2 regions of the Colwellia sp. BRX8-5 genome follow, and region 2 is predicted to be linked to the other one. Evidence: predicted binding sites of a transcription regulator. Region 2 holds the regulator's gene; the other holds the start of a gene.
What was found. Region 2 encodes FliA, which starts transcription of late flagellar genes. Its sites were predicted from a motif close to CTAAAGNTNNNNNNNNNNNNGCCGATA; they were not measured.
Positions count from the first base shown of each region.

Region 1: H4J62_RS01560 (DUF5610 domain-containing protein) is a predicted target of FliA. The motif match lies at 2,059-2,085, and genes of this name have one in related genera.

Region 1 is NZ_JACGVR010000002.1:373-8,264, forward strand. Features, by position in the region: gene H4J62_RS01555 (RNA-binding protein) at 206-649, shown strand; gene H4J62_RS01560 (DUF5610 domain-containing protein) at 710-1,978, opposite strand; gene trmA (tRNA (uridine(54)-C5)-methyltransferase TrmA) at 2,226-3,323, shown strand; gene fabR (HTH-type transcriptional repressor FabR) at 3,329-3,946, opposite strand; gene H4J62_RS01575 (fatty acid desaturase) at 4,175-5,293, shown strand; gene sthA (Si-specific NAD(P)(+) transhydrogenase) at 5,382-6,818, shown strand; gene H4J62_RS01585 (histidine phosphatase family protein) at 6,852-7,379, shown strand; gene H4J62_RS01590 (hypothetical protein) at 7,720-7,892, opposite strand, start outside.
Region 2 is NZ_JACGVR010000001.1:190,898-198,789, reverse strand. Features, by position in the region: gene H4J62_RS00845 (flagellar motor protein MotB) at 1-891, opposite strand, end outside; gene H4J62_RS00840 (flagellar motor protein) at 888-1,634, opposite strand; gene H4J62_RS00835 (chemotaxis response regulator protein-glutamate methylesterase) at 1,627-2,799, opposite strand; gene H4J62_RS00830 (chemotaxis protein CheA) at 2,866-4,983, opposite strand; gene H4J62_RS00825 (protein phosphatase CheZ) at 4,997-5,740, opposite strand; gene cheY (chemotaxis response regulator CheY) at 5,789-6,172, opposite strand; gene H4J62_RS00815 (RNA polymerase sigma factor FliA) at 6,224-6,943, opposite strand; gene H4J62_RS00810 (MinD/ParA family protein) at 7,018-7,860, opposite strand.

The sequences.
Region 1 (7,892 bases), on a different contig from region 2:
AAAATAGTGCTTTTAATTAATATGCTTATTTAGTGTAGTAAACTTTTTATTTTTTGCTTAATATAAGTAAGGTGTTATTTGCATATAAATTACACTTATCTTTTTTACAACTTTGTACTTTGTACAATATTCAAGGCTGGGTAGCAGGTACATTGCAATTTAGTTTTTTAATTTAGAATTTAAAATAATAATTAGGTATTCATATATGAAGTCTCCTCAAGGGTTAACATTTATAGTCGCAGTAGTATTTGCTGTTATTGCTTACATTTTATCAACTGTTATTGGCAGCTCACCAGAAATTACTGCGATATTAGTTTTAGTAAGTACTTTTATTGCGCCACTTATAGGTTCATCAACTACTGCAGAAAGTGCTGATGAAGAAATAAAAACGTTATATGTAGGGAATCTACCTTACCGAGCAAATGAATCATCGATTAGAGAGTTATTCTCTGAACATGGTCAAGTTCATTCTGTTCGTTTAATGAAAGATAAACATACTGGAAAGCGTCGTGGTTTTGGTTTTGTTGAAATGTCAGCTGATGCGGCTGATGCGGCTGTTTCATCGCTTAATGATACTGAATTTCAGCAGCGTACTTTGAAAGTCCGTGAAGCTAAGGAACGTCCAGAAAAAAATCTTGAAGAAGAATAACCGTTCTTCTTGGTAAGTTATCCTAAATAAACCCACGTTAGCGTGGGTTTATTTTATCTATTAAAGCTTAATGTTGTCAGACTTAACCGTATCTATTACTTTATCGAACTTTTCTTTAGCGACTTTATCGTCACCAAACTCAGCTTTAAAGACTGCATCAAGTAACTGACCAAAAGCATCATCATTCTTAGACAATATTTTATCTGCTTGTTCTTGCAGTTGGTTAAACTGATCTAAGAAGTCAATTAAAGGCCTCAGGTCTTTTCCGACACTAGGCGCTAATTTATCATCCAACTCTGCCACTGCTGTATACGCTTGGCTAACATAACTGGTTTTTGTTTGTTGCAAGTCCATACTAAAACTAGTTATCTGTTTATTATCGAAGCCAAGTTCAACTGCTTTTTCAAAAGCTTTATTAACATCGCCATTAAAGAAATCTTTTTGTAATGAATTTACGTCTTTAATTAATGCTTCGATTGCTGCTTTTTCATCATCATCAAGTTCACCCTCTACGCTATAAGAAAAGTTGATTTCATGATACTGACTACTGGTACTACTATAATTTGTCGATCCCCCCTGGCTACTCCCTTGATACTGGTAAGCTTCTTTACTGGCATATTCTTGTAATTCGCTAAATGATATTGAAACTACATCACCGTCAGTAGTGGTAATACTCAGCTCGCTACTTTTTGAATTGCTTGTGTATAATTCGCTATCAATTGCTGTAGAACTGATAATTGGCGTTAACTCTGATACCTTCTCATTTGATTTATTGGCTGAAGGAAACATTTGTTCATGGAGGTCATCAATTCCCTTGTTAATAAGCGTACGACTTTTTTCTATACCTTGGTTTAAGTCATCGTCAAGCATGGCGAGATCTTTTAAATCGCCTTTTGCTTGATCAATACCTAAATTCGCCCCAGCACGCCCCTGCTCAAACATCTCTTTTAACTTATCCTCACTCGCTCCATTTGCTTGGGCAGCTAAGATACTCGCGCTAACAAAGTCCATAACATTACGAGCCACTGCTTCGAAATCAAAAAGGCTAGTTGATGGCTCGCTTTCAGTTAACGCTGTTTTACTGATATCACTCATCACTACATTAGTTGCTTGTGGTGCATCGGTAATCTTTTGAAAATTTGCTGAAATCTGACTAGAAATTGATTGAGATATAATTTTCATCGTAATGGCAGCACGATGGTTTAATGCCAGTGTATTAACTGACTCTGCTGGCATTTCTCGTTTAACGACTTCATTATTTGCTGGTTCACTTTTACGACTTTGCCCTAAATAATTCGGCAACCTTGTCTGATTATCAATTTTATTCATTGTTACTCTCCAGTATCTAATTAAATTTTAATTAAACACAATCAAAGATCTAAAGATCCTTAAATTTAATATGGCTAATATATCGGCATTTTTTCGTAAAACTTTAGCAAGAAGTCAATCTCTTGTAAGAAAATTATAGACAAATGACTAGACAAAGTAATCACAATCGCTAAACTCAGCGCCTCTTTAATACTCACTAGAGTTGGGTATAATATTCTTTAATTCTTTCTACGTTTAAGGCTTATATATGTTTAGTCACATTGCACCACAATTTTATGATAAACAACTTGATAACAAACAGGATGATATCGCTAAATTGTTTAGTGATTTTGACTTACCAAATTTTGATGTTTTTCGATCAGATCCTTTAAACTATAGATTACGAGCAGAATTTAGAGTTTGGCATGACAATGATGACTTATTTTATATTATGTTTAATAGTGAAACGAAAGAAAAGTATCGCGTCGACACTTTTCCGGTTGCCAGTAAACTCATTAATCAAGCTATGAAAGCCTTGCTTGACGAAATTAAAGATAAACCGTCACTTCGTCATCGATTATTTCAAGTCGATTTTTTATCAACGCTCAGTGGCGAGCTTTTAATAAGCTTGTTGTATCACAGACAATTAGATGAAGAATGGCTAACTGAAGCGGCAACACTAAAATCAACCCTTTCAGCAATAGCCCCTGTTGATATTATTGGCCGTGCTAAAAAACAAAAATTTATCCTTGATAAAGATTATGTCACTGAGAAGTTAACTGTTGGCGATAAAACTTATATCTACGAGCAAGTAGAAAATAGTTTTACACAGCCTAATGGGCACGTTAATGAGCAAATGCTACTTTGGGCAAAGCAAGGCACACAAAATATCGGTGGTGACTTAATCGAACTCTATTGTGGTAATGGTAACTTTAGTATCGCACTCGCTGAAAACTTTGATCGGGTTTTAGGTACTGAAATATCGAAAACATCAGTAAAATCAGCACAAAATAATATCACCGCAAACCAGTTAACCAATGTTGATATAATAAGAATGTCTAGTGAAGATTTTAGTCAAGCGATGAACGGTGAGCGAGTATTTCGTCGTCTAGAAGGTTTCGATCTTAAAAGCTATAATTACGATACAGTATTAGTTGATCCACCAAGAGCTGGCCTTGACCCTGACAGCGTTGAGTTAGTCAGCCGATTTGAACGTATTGTTTATATCTCATGTAATCCTGAGACATTAAAAGAAAACTTAGTTGAACTAATAAAGACACACAATATTGAAAAATTTGCGTTATTTGATCAGTTTCCATATACCCACCATGTTGAAACAGGTGTGATACTTTCACGTAAAAAGTAACGTTTTTACTTTTTTACTCCCCTATTGCTAAATTCAGCAGCTCCCCGTGCTATAAAGCGCAGCTGCTGAATGGTACGCATTGAAATTTGTTGACGATCCTCTTTATCAACATCTAATGCATCAGAGCCAGCACTAAATACGATAGTCACCGCTGCATCGGCTTGTAAAAAAGCCACATCCGCATTCAATTTATTTGCTTGCTGTAAATAATCACATAATTCTAAGGTGAAATAACGCACTTCTCGATTTACCGCCGCTCGAAAAGCAGCTGACGTTCCAGAACGCTCTCGTAATAATAAGCGAAATATATTACCGTTACTTTCAATAAACTCCATAAAGGTAACGACAGATATTTGAATGACAGAACCACCTTTTTCAATTCGTTGGCGAGCTTGTCGCATTAATTGACGCAAAGTTAAACCCGCTTCATCGACCAGCGTCAAACCTAGTTCGTTCATATCAGAAAAATGTCGATAAAATGATGTTGGTGCTAAGCCAGCCTCTTTAGCGACTTCCCGTAAGCTCAAACTCGAAAAGCTACGTTCACTACTTAACTGCCCAAGAGCAGCATCAATTATTTGTCGACGTGTTTTTTCTTTTTGCTGTGCCCGAATCCCGCTCATTACTTAATTAACCTATACTTTAGCCTGTTTATATCATACTGAATTTTCATCTATTTACTAGAAACTTGATCACTAACATCTACATTTAAATCCAGTATTATTGATTGAAGATAAAAAGTTTAATAAAAATTACCTTGACTGAAAAGTGATCAAAGTTAAAATAGAGTACACGTGTACACTGAAATTATTTACTTAGTGTTCGTTTTTTACTGATGGAATTCTTATTACATGAATAAACCTAAAATCGTTTGGCTAAATTTTAGTGTGTTTTTAATTACCTTTTTAGTTGCCGCAATTGGCGTCCCGTATCGAGCAATAACACACGGTTTTGATACCACTGAACTTGTAGTAGCACTATGCTGCTTTATCTATTGTGGTATGTCTATTACTGCTGGCTATCACCGATTATGGTCGCACAAAACCTATCAAGCACATGCTTCGCTGCGTTTCATTTTTGCACTAGGCGGAGCATTTGCCTTACAAAATAGTATATTACATTGGGCTTCTGATCATAGAGTTCATCATAAGCATGTCGATAATAATGACAAAGACCCCTATTCAGCTAAAAAAGGCTTTTGGTATTCACATATCGGTTGGATGCTTCGTGAGTATCAAGCGCATCGATATGCTAATTACGACAATACCCGTGATTTACAAAAAGACGCTATTGTAATGTGGCAGCACAGAAATTATTTGTTGCTGACAATATTAATGAACTTTGGTGTACCTATTTTATTTGGTTTATGGCACGGCGATATTATTAGTAGTTTACTTTTAGTCGGTTTCTTGCGTTTAGTGTTAAGCCATCACACTACTTTTTTCATTAATTCTTTGGCACATATCTGGGGTAAACAAACTTACACAGAAAGAAATACTGCACGAGATAATGGCTTTCTTGCTTTTTTAACTTTTGGTGAGGGCTATCATAACTATCATCATATTTTTGAAAATGATTATCGTAACGGCATTCGTTGGTGGCAGTTTGATCCAACTAAATGGTTGATTAAGGGTTGTGAGTTTTTGAATCTTACCTCAAAACTACGGACTTACCCGGATGACAAAATTGAAAAAGCGCGCTTAGCTATGGTATTTAAACGTAGCCAGAAGAAGTTACTCTCTCATCCAAATGCGGAGCAAATGCGAGAAAAACTACAGCAAGAATATGATTTACTCATTAGTAGAATTAATGACTACTATGATGTGCGTAAAAAATTACTTGCCAGTAGGCGCGATAAATTAATCGCCGACGTTGAGAGCTCTGAATTAGCAGCGCAATACCAAGAATTTAAGCAGCACTTGGCAGACCAGCAACAACATTTTCAACGCTTATTAACCCAACTGGCATAAACCCTCTAGATTAATAAGCTTTTACATGGTCAGATGTCTAAATTCCTGCTAAAATTTTTTTATCTTAGTAGGAATTTAAGGCAAGATTTTGGCAACTCAAAATAAAGCTAAAACGAAGAAGAAAACAAATAACGATTACGATTACGATGCAATAATTATAGGTACCGGACCAGGTGGCGAAGGTACGGCTATGGAGCTATCTAAAAAAGAAAAACGTGTTGCTATTGTTGAACGATATAAAGACGTTGGCGGTGGTTGTACGCATTGGGGAACTATTCCTTCAAAAGCTTTACGTCAAAGTGTTAGCCGACTCATTGAGTATAACGCGAGTCCACTTTTTAGAGGCCATGAAAAAGCAAAACACTTAACGTTCCCAGCTATTCTTAAACATGCCTCTTCGGTTATTCGTAAACAAGTGCAGCTACGCAGTGGCTTTTATGATCGTAACCGCGTTGAACTGATTTCGGGTGAAGCGTCTTTTATTGATGCCCATACGCTTAGAATAGTGAATAACGAGGGCGCCATTGAACAAATTACGGCAAAGCAAATTGTTATTGCTACTGGTTCACATCCCTACCGACCTAAAGATATTGATTTTAACCATCCGCGAGTCTATGACTCAGATACCATCTTATCACTTAAGCATGATCCCCGTTCTATCATTATTTATGGTGCTGGTGTTATTGGTTCCGAATACGCCTCTATATTTAGAGGTTTAGGTGTAAAGGTAGATTTAATTAATACCCGAGATAGACTGCTTTCTTTTTTAGATGCAGAAATGTCTGATTCACTCAGCTACCACTTATGGAATAATGGTGTAGTGATCCGTCATGGCGAAGCGATTGCACGAGTTGAAGCATCCGACGACTCTGTGGTTGTTCATTTAGAATCAGGTAAAAAAATGCGCGCCGACTGTTTACTCTTTGCTAATGGGCGAACAGGTAATACAGCCGACTTAAAAGTTGAAAATGCAGGATTATCAGCAGATGGACGTGGGCAACTAAAAGTCAACGATCAATATCAAACCAGTGTCGACAATATATATGCGGTTGGTGATGTCATTGGTTACCCAAGCTTAGCCAGTGCCGCTTATGATCAAGGCCGGTTAGCAGCTTCAGCGATGATAGATCACCAAAGTACAGCAAAACTTATTGCTGATATTCCTACAGGTATCTACACGATTCCAGAAATAAGCTCTGTTGGTAAGACAGAACAAGAACTGACCGCGGCAAAAATTCCTTATGAGGTTGGTCGTGCCCAGTTCAAACATTTAGCAAGAGCACAAATATCAAATAGTTTAGTCGGTTCCCTGAAGATACTTTTTCACAGCGAAACTAAAGAAATTTTAGGTATTCATTGTTTTGGTGAAAATGCGGCTGAAATCATTCATATTGGTCAAGCAATTATGCAACAAACCAATGGCGGTAATACCATTGAATACTTTGTTAATACCACGTTTAATTATCCAACGATGGCTGAGGCATTTCGTGTTGCTGCATTGAATGGTTTGAATCGTTTATTTTAATAGTGAATAAGCATGAGTCGAAAAAGGTATGTTATGAATAAATTAATTTTACTGTTAATTTTTTTTATCAACATACCTATTTTAATCGTTAATGCGACTGAAAACGCTTATATACAAAAGGAAAGTAAAAGCTACAGCCTTTATTTAATTCGTCATGCTGAAAACAAAACTGAACAAGAAGATTCTGGATTAACACAATGCGGTACATATAGAGCAAAAGAACTTGCGCGTATTCTAGAGAATGCAGAAATAGAAAATATATACAGTACGCGCTATCAACGGACTATGGCAACGGCTACACCGCTAGCACAACAGCAACAACTTGCGATCAAAAATTATGCGCCCAATAAATTAGAGCAACTCGCCTGGCAATTGATCAAAGAACAAGAGAACACCGTAGTGTTTGGACACAGTAACACCACGGCACAATTGGCAGAATTACTAAGCCAAAGCTCAGTATCACCAATGACAGAACAAGAATATCGTGGTATCTATCAAATCATCATTTCAGGTGAAAATCGACACCTAACATTACTAATGCAACCTTCGCTCTGCAAGTAACACCGCTACATACCTTAATACAATTGGCAGAATGACTAAGCCAAAGCTTTGTATCACTAATGACAGAACAAGAATATCGTGGTATCTATCAAATCATCATTTCAGGTAAAAACCGTCACCTAACATTACTCATCTAACATTATGGATGCAACCTTCGCTCTGTAAGTAACACCGCTACATACCTTAATACAATTGGCAGAATGACTAAGCCAAAGCTTTGTATCACTAATGACAGAACAAGAATATCGTGGTATCTATCAAATCATCATTTCAGGTGAAAATCGTCACCTAACATTAGTCATCTAACATTATTGATGCAACCTTCGCTCAGTAAGTAAAACTACTGCAGGTTCTTATTTTCAGGCGCTTTATTCGCTGCAGTAATTAATTCAATATCGGTAATTGAAAAAGGAGTTCCCCATTGCTGAATAGTCATCATACCCGTGATAGCTTTGCCTGTTACTTTGATAACAGCGCCATCTTTTTGGAATTCTTTTTCTAAATTCAGCGGTA
Region 2 (7,892 bases):
TTCATTATCCTCATCATCACCATTATCTATCTGCTTTATGGCTTCGACGTCTTTAATGCTGATGGTAGGGGTCGCAAGTAAATTTGACTTTTCTAAACCATATTTTGATATAGCGATAACAACACGACGGTTTTGCGCGCGGCCTTGTGCTGTTTTATTGTCTTCTCGTGGATAATATTGCCCATACCCCTCAATAGCCATACGAGCAGGATCAAGGGATAAGTCTTCAAGCACTCGTAAAATAGCCGTTGCTCTAAAAACTGATAATTCCCAATTTGAAGAAAATATCTCAGTATTAATCGGTTGGTTATCAGTATAGCCTCTTATGCGAATAAAATTGCTGGATGAACCAATTACATCATAAATAACCGCAAGTATTGTTGTTGCATTGTTGGTTGCTGATGATGAGCCGCTGGGGAAAAGCATACCACTGTTTAATTCTATTTCTAACCAATCACCATCAATCTGCAGTTGCGCATAACCTGATTCGATTAATTCATACAAGGCGGTATGTAATTCTTTTTCTAGTGACGTTAGATTAGTGCCTACCTGACTGTCAGAAACATTAGAAAGTGTTTTCTCACCGTCAAAAAGTTCAGGGCCAGCGACATCTAAAATGCCATTACCATACAAGCGCTTATTAGTTTTTGAGCTGTTAACATCGAGGATATCGTCACCATGCCCCCGATTTTTAGGTAGTTTATTATTGGCTTGAAAAACTTTACCTATTGATTCTGTCGCGGTTTCATAGGGCTCTTCATCAACCATTGCCATTGCATATAAAACAACAAATAACGCAAAGAGCAAGGTCATATAATCGGCGTATGAAACTAACCATCTGTCGACATTATCATTTTCGACTGAATGTCGACGTTTCCTTAAGTGGTTCATTGCTCTAACCGAAAGGCCGACAACTTATTTTCAATGGCATGTGGATTTTCTGCTAATGCAATAGAAATAAGGCCTTCAGCAATCATTTCTCGGTACATGGTTTGCTGGTGAATAATAGCCTTTATTTTATTAGCAACGGGTAGGTATATTAAATTGGCAAAACCAACGCCGTAAATAGTCGCAATAAAAGCCGTTGCAATGCCTTGTCCAAGTAAAGTGGGATCGGTAAGGTTACTCATCGCATGAATGAGGCCAAGTACCGCTCCTAAAATACCTATGGTAGGACTGTAACCGCCCATAGACTCAAAAACATGAGCAGAGCGCAAATTATGCTCGCGATAAAGATCTAAATCTAATTCTAATGAGATACGCAAGTTGTCTACTTCTATACCATCAACTAATAAGTTAAGCGCTTTATTGGTATAAAAATCTTGTTCTTCTTCGGCAATATTTTCCAGTGATAAATATCCAGATTCTCGTGCTTTTTCAGACCAAGAAACTATCGAATCAATGCCTTGGTCAATATCATACTTGGGTGGATAAAATATCCACTTTAATAAAGACAACGCATGAAAAAATTGCGCTGAAGATGACTGTAACATTACAGCCCCTAAAGTACCGCCAAAGACAATGATAAAGGCAGGTAACTCAAATAACGCAGCGAGGGAGCCTCCATCGAGAATAAAACCTAAATATATGGCCGTAATTGCGACAAAAAGCCCGGCAATGGTTAACTTATCCATGGTCCACTTCCTTGATAATACTTTGGCTGATATCTTCTAATGCTAAAGATAAAACAGAAATACCTGCAACGGTAACGGCTTGCGGCATACCATAAACCACACAAGAAGCTTCGTCTTGTGCCCATATTGTCGCCCCTTTACCTTTTAACATGCGAGCACCTTCTCGGCCATCAGAGCCCATACCGGTCAATACAACACCCAATACTGAGCCACCAAATACCTTAGCTGCTGAGCCAAAACTCACATCAACACTTGGTTTAAAAGCAATTTTTTCAGACTTATCTTCTATAATTTTTAACTTGGCTAATTTTGGCGTACCGTCAATAATCATTTGCCTGCCACCAGGCGCTAGGTAAGCACAACCAGGTTTTAAAATATCCCCATCTGCTGCTTCCTTAACATTAATATTGCACAAGGTATTTAAACGATTGGCAAAAGCAAAAGTAAAAGCAGCGGGCATATGCTGTATTAGAATAATGGGTAGCGGAAAGTTTTGCGGCAATTGCGTTAATATTTTTTGTAAGGCAATTGGTCCCCCCGTTGATGTACCTATAGCGAGTAGTTGGTAACTTTTACCTGAGCTTCTTTTAACAACCTGACTGCGAATACTTTCGCTTTGACTCGGTTCAGTTTTAGTTGTTCGCAGCGGAGTTCTCGATTGAATGTCGAATTTATTTACGGGTTTACTCACCGGATTAGTGGCCGTTGAAGATAGGCTAATTCGTGACGCGTGAGCTTTTACTGCCAATTTTCTTTTCAATAAACCGTTAGTCTTCGCTAATTGAACCACTCGTTGACGCAGCAAACTACCTGCATCATCAGTTGTTTTGGCTATTTCACTGAATTTTTTCGGGAGAAAATCAAGTGCTCCGGCTTCTAAGGCCTCGAGGGTAGCATTAGCACCTTGATGAGTGAGCGATGAAAACATTAAGATTGATGTTGGCGCTTTCGCCATTATTTGTTTCACAGCTTCAATACCATTAAGCAATGGCATTTCTATATCCATGGTGATCACATCAGGCTTTAATGATACAGCCTTTTCAACAGCATCTTTACCATTTACAGCAACATCAATAACAGTAAGGTTCGGATCTTTATTTAAAATATCGGTAACTCGACGTCTAAAGAAACTCGAGTCATCAACAACCAACACCTTATAGGGCATTTATTATCTCATTTGTTATTATGAATGAAAAAGCCCTAATAAAATTTAATAGGGCTTTATTATACGTTAAGAGCGTAATTTTTTATTAACAACAGATTTTTTTGCGTAAAACTTCAGCATATTAGGCACATCGATAATTAACGCTATACCACCATCGCTGGTAATTGTTGCGCCGGCCATACCTGGTGTGCCGTGTAATAGACGGTCGAGTGGCTTTATCACCACCTCTTCTTGACCAATTAGACTGTCGACCACAAAGCCAATTTGCTGATTGCCCAATTGAACAATAACCACATGACCTTTTTCTCTTGGCTTCTCAACAAAATCACGTACTAACCACTTATCTAAGTAGAAGAGTGGAATCGCCTTTTTACGAACAATAATGGTTAATTGTCCATCAACAACGTTGGTGGTGGTTAAATCAAGATGAAATATTTCATTCACGCCAGCAAGTGGTAAAGCAAATGTTTGCTTACCAACAATAACCATTAATGTCGGTAAAATAGCTAACGTTAACGGTACTTTAATCTCTAAGATTGTACCTACGCCCATTTCAGAATCTATACTTACCGTACCGTTTAACTGGGTGATCTTAGTCTTGACTACATCCATGCCAACACCACGGCCTGAAACTTCTGAAATTTCAGTCTTGGTAGAGAACCCTGGAGCAAAAATTAAACTAAAGGCTTCTTTATCTGTCATTCTAGCCGCAGAGTCAGCGTCAAGAACACCACGAGTAATCGCGATTTCTTTGAGCTTTTCTGCATTCATGCCTGCACCATCATCTTTGATGGTTAATAATATATGGTCACCCTCTTGAGAAGCAGAAAGCACCACGACACCTTCTCTTGGTTTCCCCAATGCTTCGCGCTTATCAGGCATTTCTATACCGTGATCTACAGAGTTTCTCACTAAATGCACTAATGGATCAGCGAGTGCCTCAACAAGGTTTTTATCTAGATCGGTTTCTTCACCTTTGAGCACTAATTTAATTTCTTTGTCTAAACTGCGCGCTAAATCTCGAACAACTCGAGGAAATCGTCCAAAGACTTTCTTGATTGGCTGCATACGGGTTTTCATTACCGCACCTTGCAAATCAGTCGTTACCGCATCAAGGTTAGAAACAGCTTTCGTTAAATCTTCATCCTCTTTGGTTAAGCCCAAACTTGTTAAGCGATTTCTCACTAAAACAAGCTCACCAACCATATTCATAATTTGATCAAGACGTTTAGTGTCAACCCTAACAGTCGTTTCACCCTGCATTGCTTTAGCGGGCGCTTTTTCTGGCACTGGCGCTTTAGCGACAGGTTTAGCTGCAGGAGCTACCGGTGCTGGCTTCGCGGCTGGTGTTTGAGCAACAGGTGTTGGTGCTGGTGTTGGTGCTGGTGTTGGTGCACTAGGTGCTGGAGTAACAGATAATTTCGGCGCTTGACCTTGACCATGTAATTCGTCTAATAAAGCTTCAAAGTCATCGTCACTTATTTCATCTGATGAACTGCTATTCGATGAAGATGGTTTACTTGAATTATTAGCAGCGACTTCAGGCGAAAAAGCACCTTGACCGTGAAGTTCATCGAGTAAGGATTCAAATTCGTCATCTGAAATATCATTGCTGTCTGAAGACGTTGCTGTTTCTACAGGTGCTGGGGCTGGCGTAGAAGCTGAGCCACCACCATGGAGTTCGTCGAGAAGTCGTTCAAATTCATCTTCTGACATTTCATCGCTAGAAGAACTTTCGCTTTCATGAGTAGCTACTGCTTCAACAACGACTGGCGCAGGCGCTTGCTCTTTGCCTTCTGGTTGGCTTAAACGATGCAATTCTGCAAGTAGTTGAGCATCAGCTTTATCAAGTTTCTCGCCGTTTTGAACTTGTACAAACATTTCATTTACAACATCAAGCGCTTGTAAAATAACATCCATTAAGCTTGCACTAACACTACGTTGGTTGGTACGTAACAGATCGAAAATATTTTCCGCGCCATGACATACGTCAACTAAATTATGTAATGCTAAAAATCCGGCTCCACCTTTAACGGTGTGAAAACCTCTAAAAATAGCATTTAATAATTCGGCATTATCGGGGTCGTTTTCAAGTTCTACGAGTTGTTCCGAAAGCGTTTCAAGTATTTCTCCAGCTTCTATTAAAAAATCCTGAAGAATCTCTTCATCTTGCTCAAATGACATCCAGCAACTCCTATTAAAATCCTAAACTTGATAAAAGGTCATCAACATCATCTTGGTCAGCGACAACATCATCACGTTGTGCTGCATTAACGATCGGGCCTTCAACTAAGTTATCACCTACTTTAGGTTTACTTCGCTCTGCATTACTATCTGTCGTAATACCAAAAGCGGTTAGCATACCAATCAAGCTATCCTCTACTTCACGAACTAGATCAATAACTTTACGAATAACTTGTCCGGTTAAATCTTGAAAATCTTGCGCCATCAAAACATCAGTCATTAAATCATGCATACGCACTGATTCTCTATCTGTCGTTTTTAATAATAAATCTATATCAACACATAAACTTTTAAATTCGGTTAATTCCAATTTGTTATGCATTAATTTTTGCCATAACGGATTAACAGCCTTTATTTGCTTTTGTATCGTATCCACAACGGGAAAAATAGATTCAACAGCATCCATGGTTTTATTAGCGGCTTCTTCCGTTCGCGTTATAACGTAGTTTAGACGTTCTTGAGCATCGGGGATATCTGCTGTCGCTAAATCATTTAACCTGGAATCTAATTGAAAATTATTTAATGAGTCATGTAGTTGGCGAGTCAGCTTGCCTATTTCAGCAAACAATTCAGAATTAATTGGATTTTGAATTTCAGCAATTAATTCATCTGCCTTGTCTTGTTGACCACTTTCTAAATATTCGACCAGTAGCTTTGCTTCTTCCAAAGAAACATGCACATTTGTATTCGCACTCATGCAAAAACCTCACGTTTAGATTAATTAATTATCTATCTAATTAAGGAATTAACCTAAGCGTTGAAATATTTTATCTAACTTGGCGTTTAACGTCGCTGCGGTAAATGGTTTTACAATATAGCCATTAACACCCGCTTGAGCCGCCATCACAATTTGTTCTTTCTTTGCTTCAGCAGTAATCAGCAATACTGGGATATGTGATAACTTCGCATCGGCACGGATGGCTTTGAGCAAATCAATACCTTGCATACCTGGCATATTCCAATCAGTTACAACAAAGTCAAAAGAGCCTTCTTTTAACATCGGTAAAGCAGTGCTACCGTCATCTGCTTCTGAAATGTTAGTGAAACCTAAATCTCGTAACAAGTTTTTGACGATACGTCTCATCGTTGAAAAATCATCAACAACAAGAACTTTCATATTTTTATCCAAGGCACCCTCCGGTGAGAACATTTTAAAATTGTGATTATATGTATATTCTACTCAACTTTGCCAAGATTGCATACGTCCTTTTAACCTATGCATCGCTTGACTGTGAATTTGGCTAACACGCGACTCACTTACATCAAGCACTTGACCAATCTCTCGAAGATTTAATTCTTCGTCGTAATATAGTGACAGTACTAGAGCTTCGCGTTCGGGTAAAGTGGAAATGCATGCTGTTAACGATTTTTTAAAAACTATTTTTTCAAAATTATCATAGGGATCGTTATTATTCACATCTTCCATATTCGATATAGCATCTGCCCCCGTACTTAAGTCTTCAATACCAATTATTTTACCGGTACTTACCTCACTTAGAATATGATGGTAGTCATTTAACGAAATATCAAGTTTTTCAGCAACTTCAATATCAGTTACATCACGACCTAAACTTGCTTCAAGCAATTTTATCGCTTCACTGACCATGCGGCTATTTTTATGAACAGAGCGGGGAGTCCAGTCACCACGGCGTATTTCATCAAGCATAGCACCACGGATACGAATACCAGCAAAGGTTTCAAAACTTGCACCTTTGCCGTGATCAAAATTATTAGACGCTTCAAGCAGGCCTATCATGCCTGACTGAATAAGGTCATCAACCTGCACGCTCGCAGGCAACCTTGCTAATAGGTGATAAGCGATTCTTTTCACTAAAACTGTATGCTGCGAAATTATAGCAGATTTATCAGTTTGAATACTGTAAGCATTTGGTTTTACCACTATCGCTCACTCGCTAAATTATAGGAAAGATATAGAACTTTCAACAAAGTACTCATATCTGATTACTCTTGTTATTAATGTTCTAACAATTGTTCAATAAAAAACTCTAAATGACCTGACGCTTGTTTAGGCACCGGCCATTTAATTAAATTACCTGCTAAAGATTTAAAAGCAACCGCTGCAGGCGATTGTGGATAAGCTTCAACAATTGCTTTTTGTTTTCTAACGGAATTTCTTATATTTTCGTCAAATGGAATGACAGCAACGAGTTCAAGTGCAACATCTAAAAATCGATCGGTAACTTTAGAAAGCTTACCAAAGAGTTGCTGTCCTTCTCTTGGCGTTCTCACCATGTTGGCAACAACTTTAAATTTAAATACACCATGATCTCGACTTAATAATTTCATTAAGGCGTAGCAATCAGTAATAGATGTAGGTTCATCACAGACCACTAACATCACATCTTGTGAGGCACGGCAAAAGCTTAGTACCATGTCGGAAATACCGGCGGCAGTGTCAACAATAAGTACATCAAATTTTGTGTTCATATCACTAAAAGCGCGAATTAAACCCGCATGTTCAGCAGGCGTTAAATCGACCATAGATTGTGAACCTGACGTAGCAGGAATGATATTAATACCAGCGGGACCTTCAATAATTATATCGTCTAATTCACACTCGCCAGAAAGCACATGTGATAAGTTACGTTTTACCCGCAAACCTAGCATAACATCGACATTAGCCAAGCCTAAATCGGCATCTAAAACTAAAACTCGTTGTCCTAATTGTCCAAGTGCAATAGCGGTATTAAGCGAAACGTTAGTTTTACCTACTCCGCCTTTACCGCCAGAGACAGCAATGACTTTTACCGGAGCTGAATTTTGCATTTTTCTTAAGCCACTTGCTTGATCATTCATTTATCGTATTTCTCTACTTTCTTACGAATAGC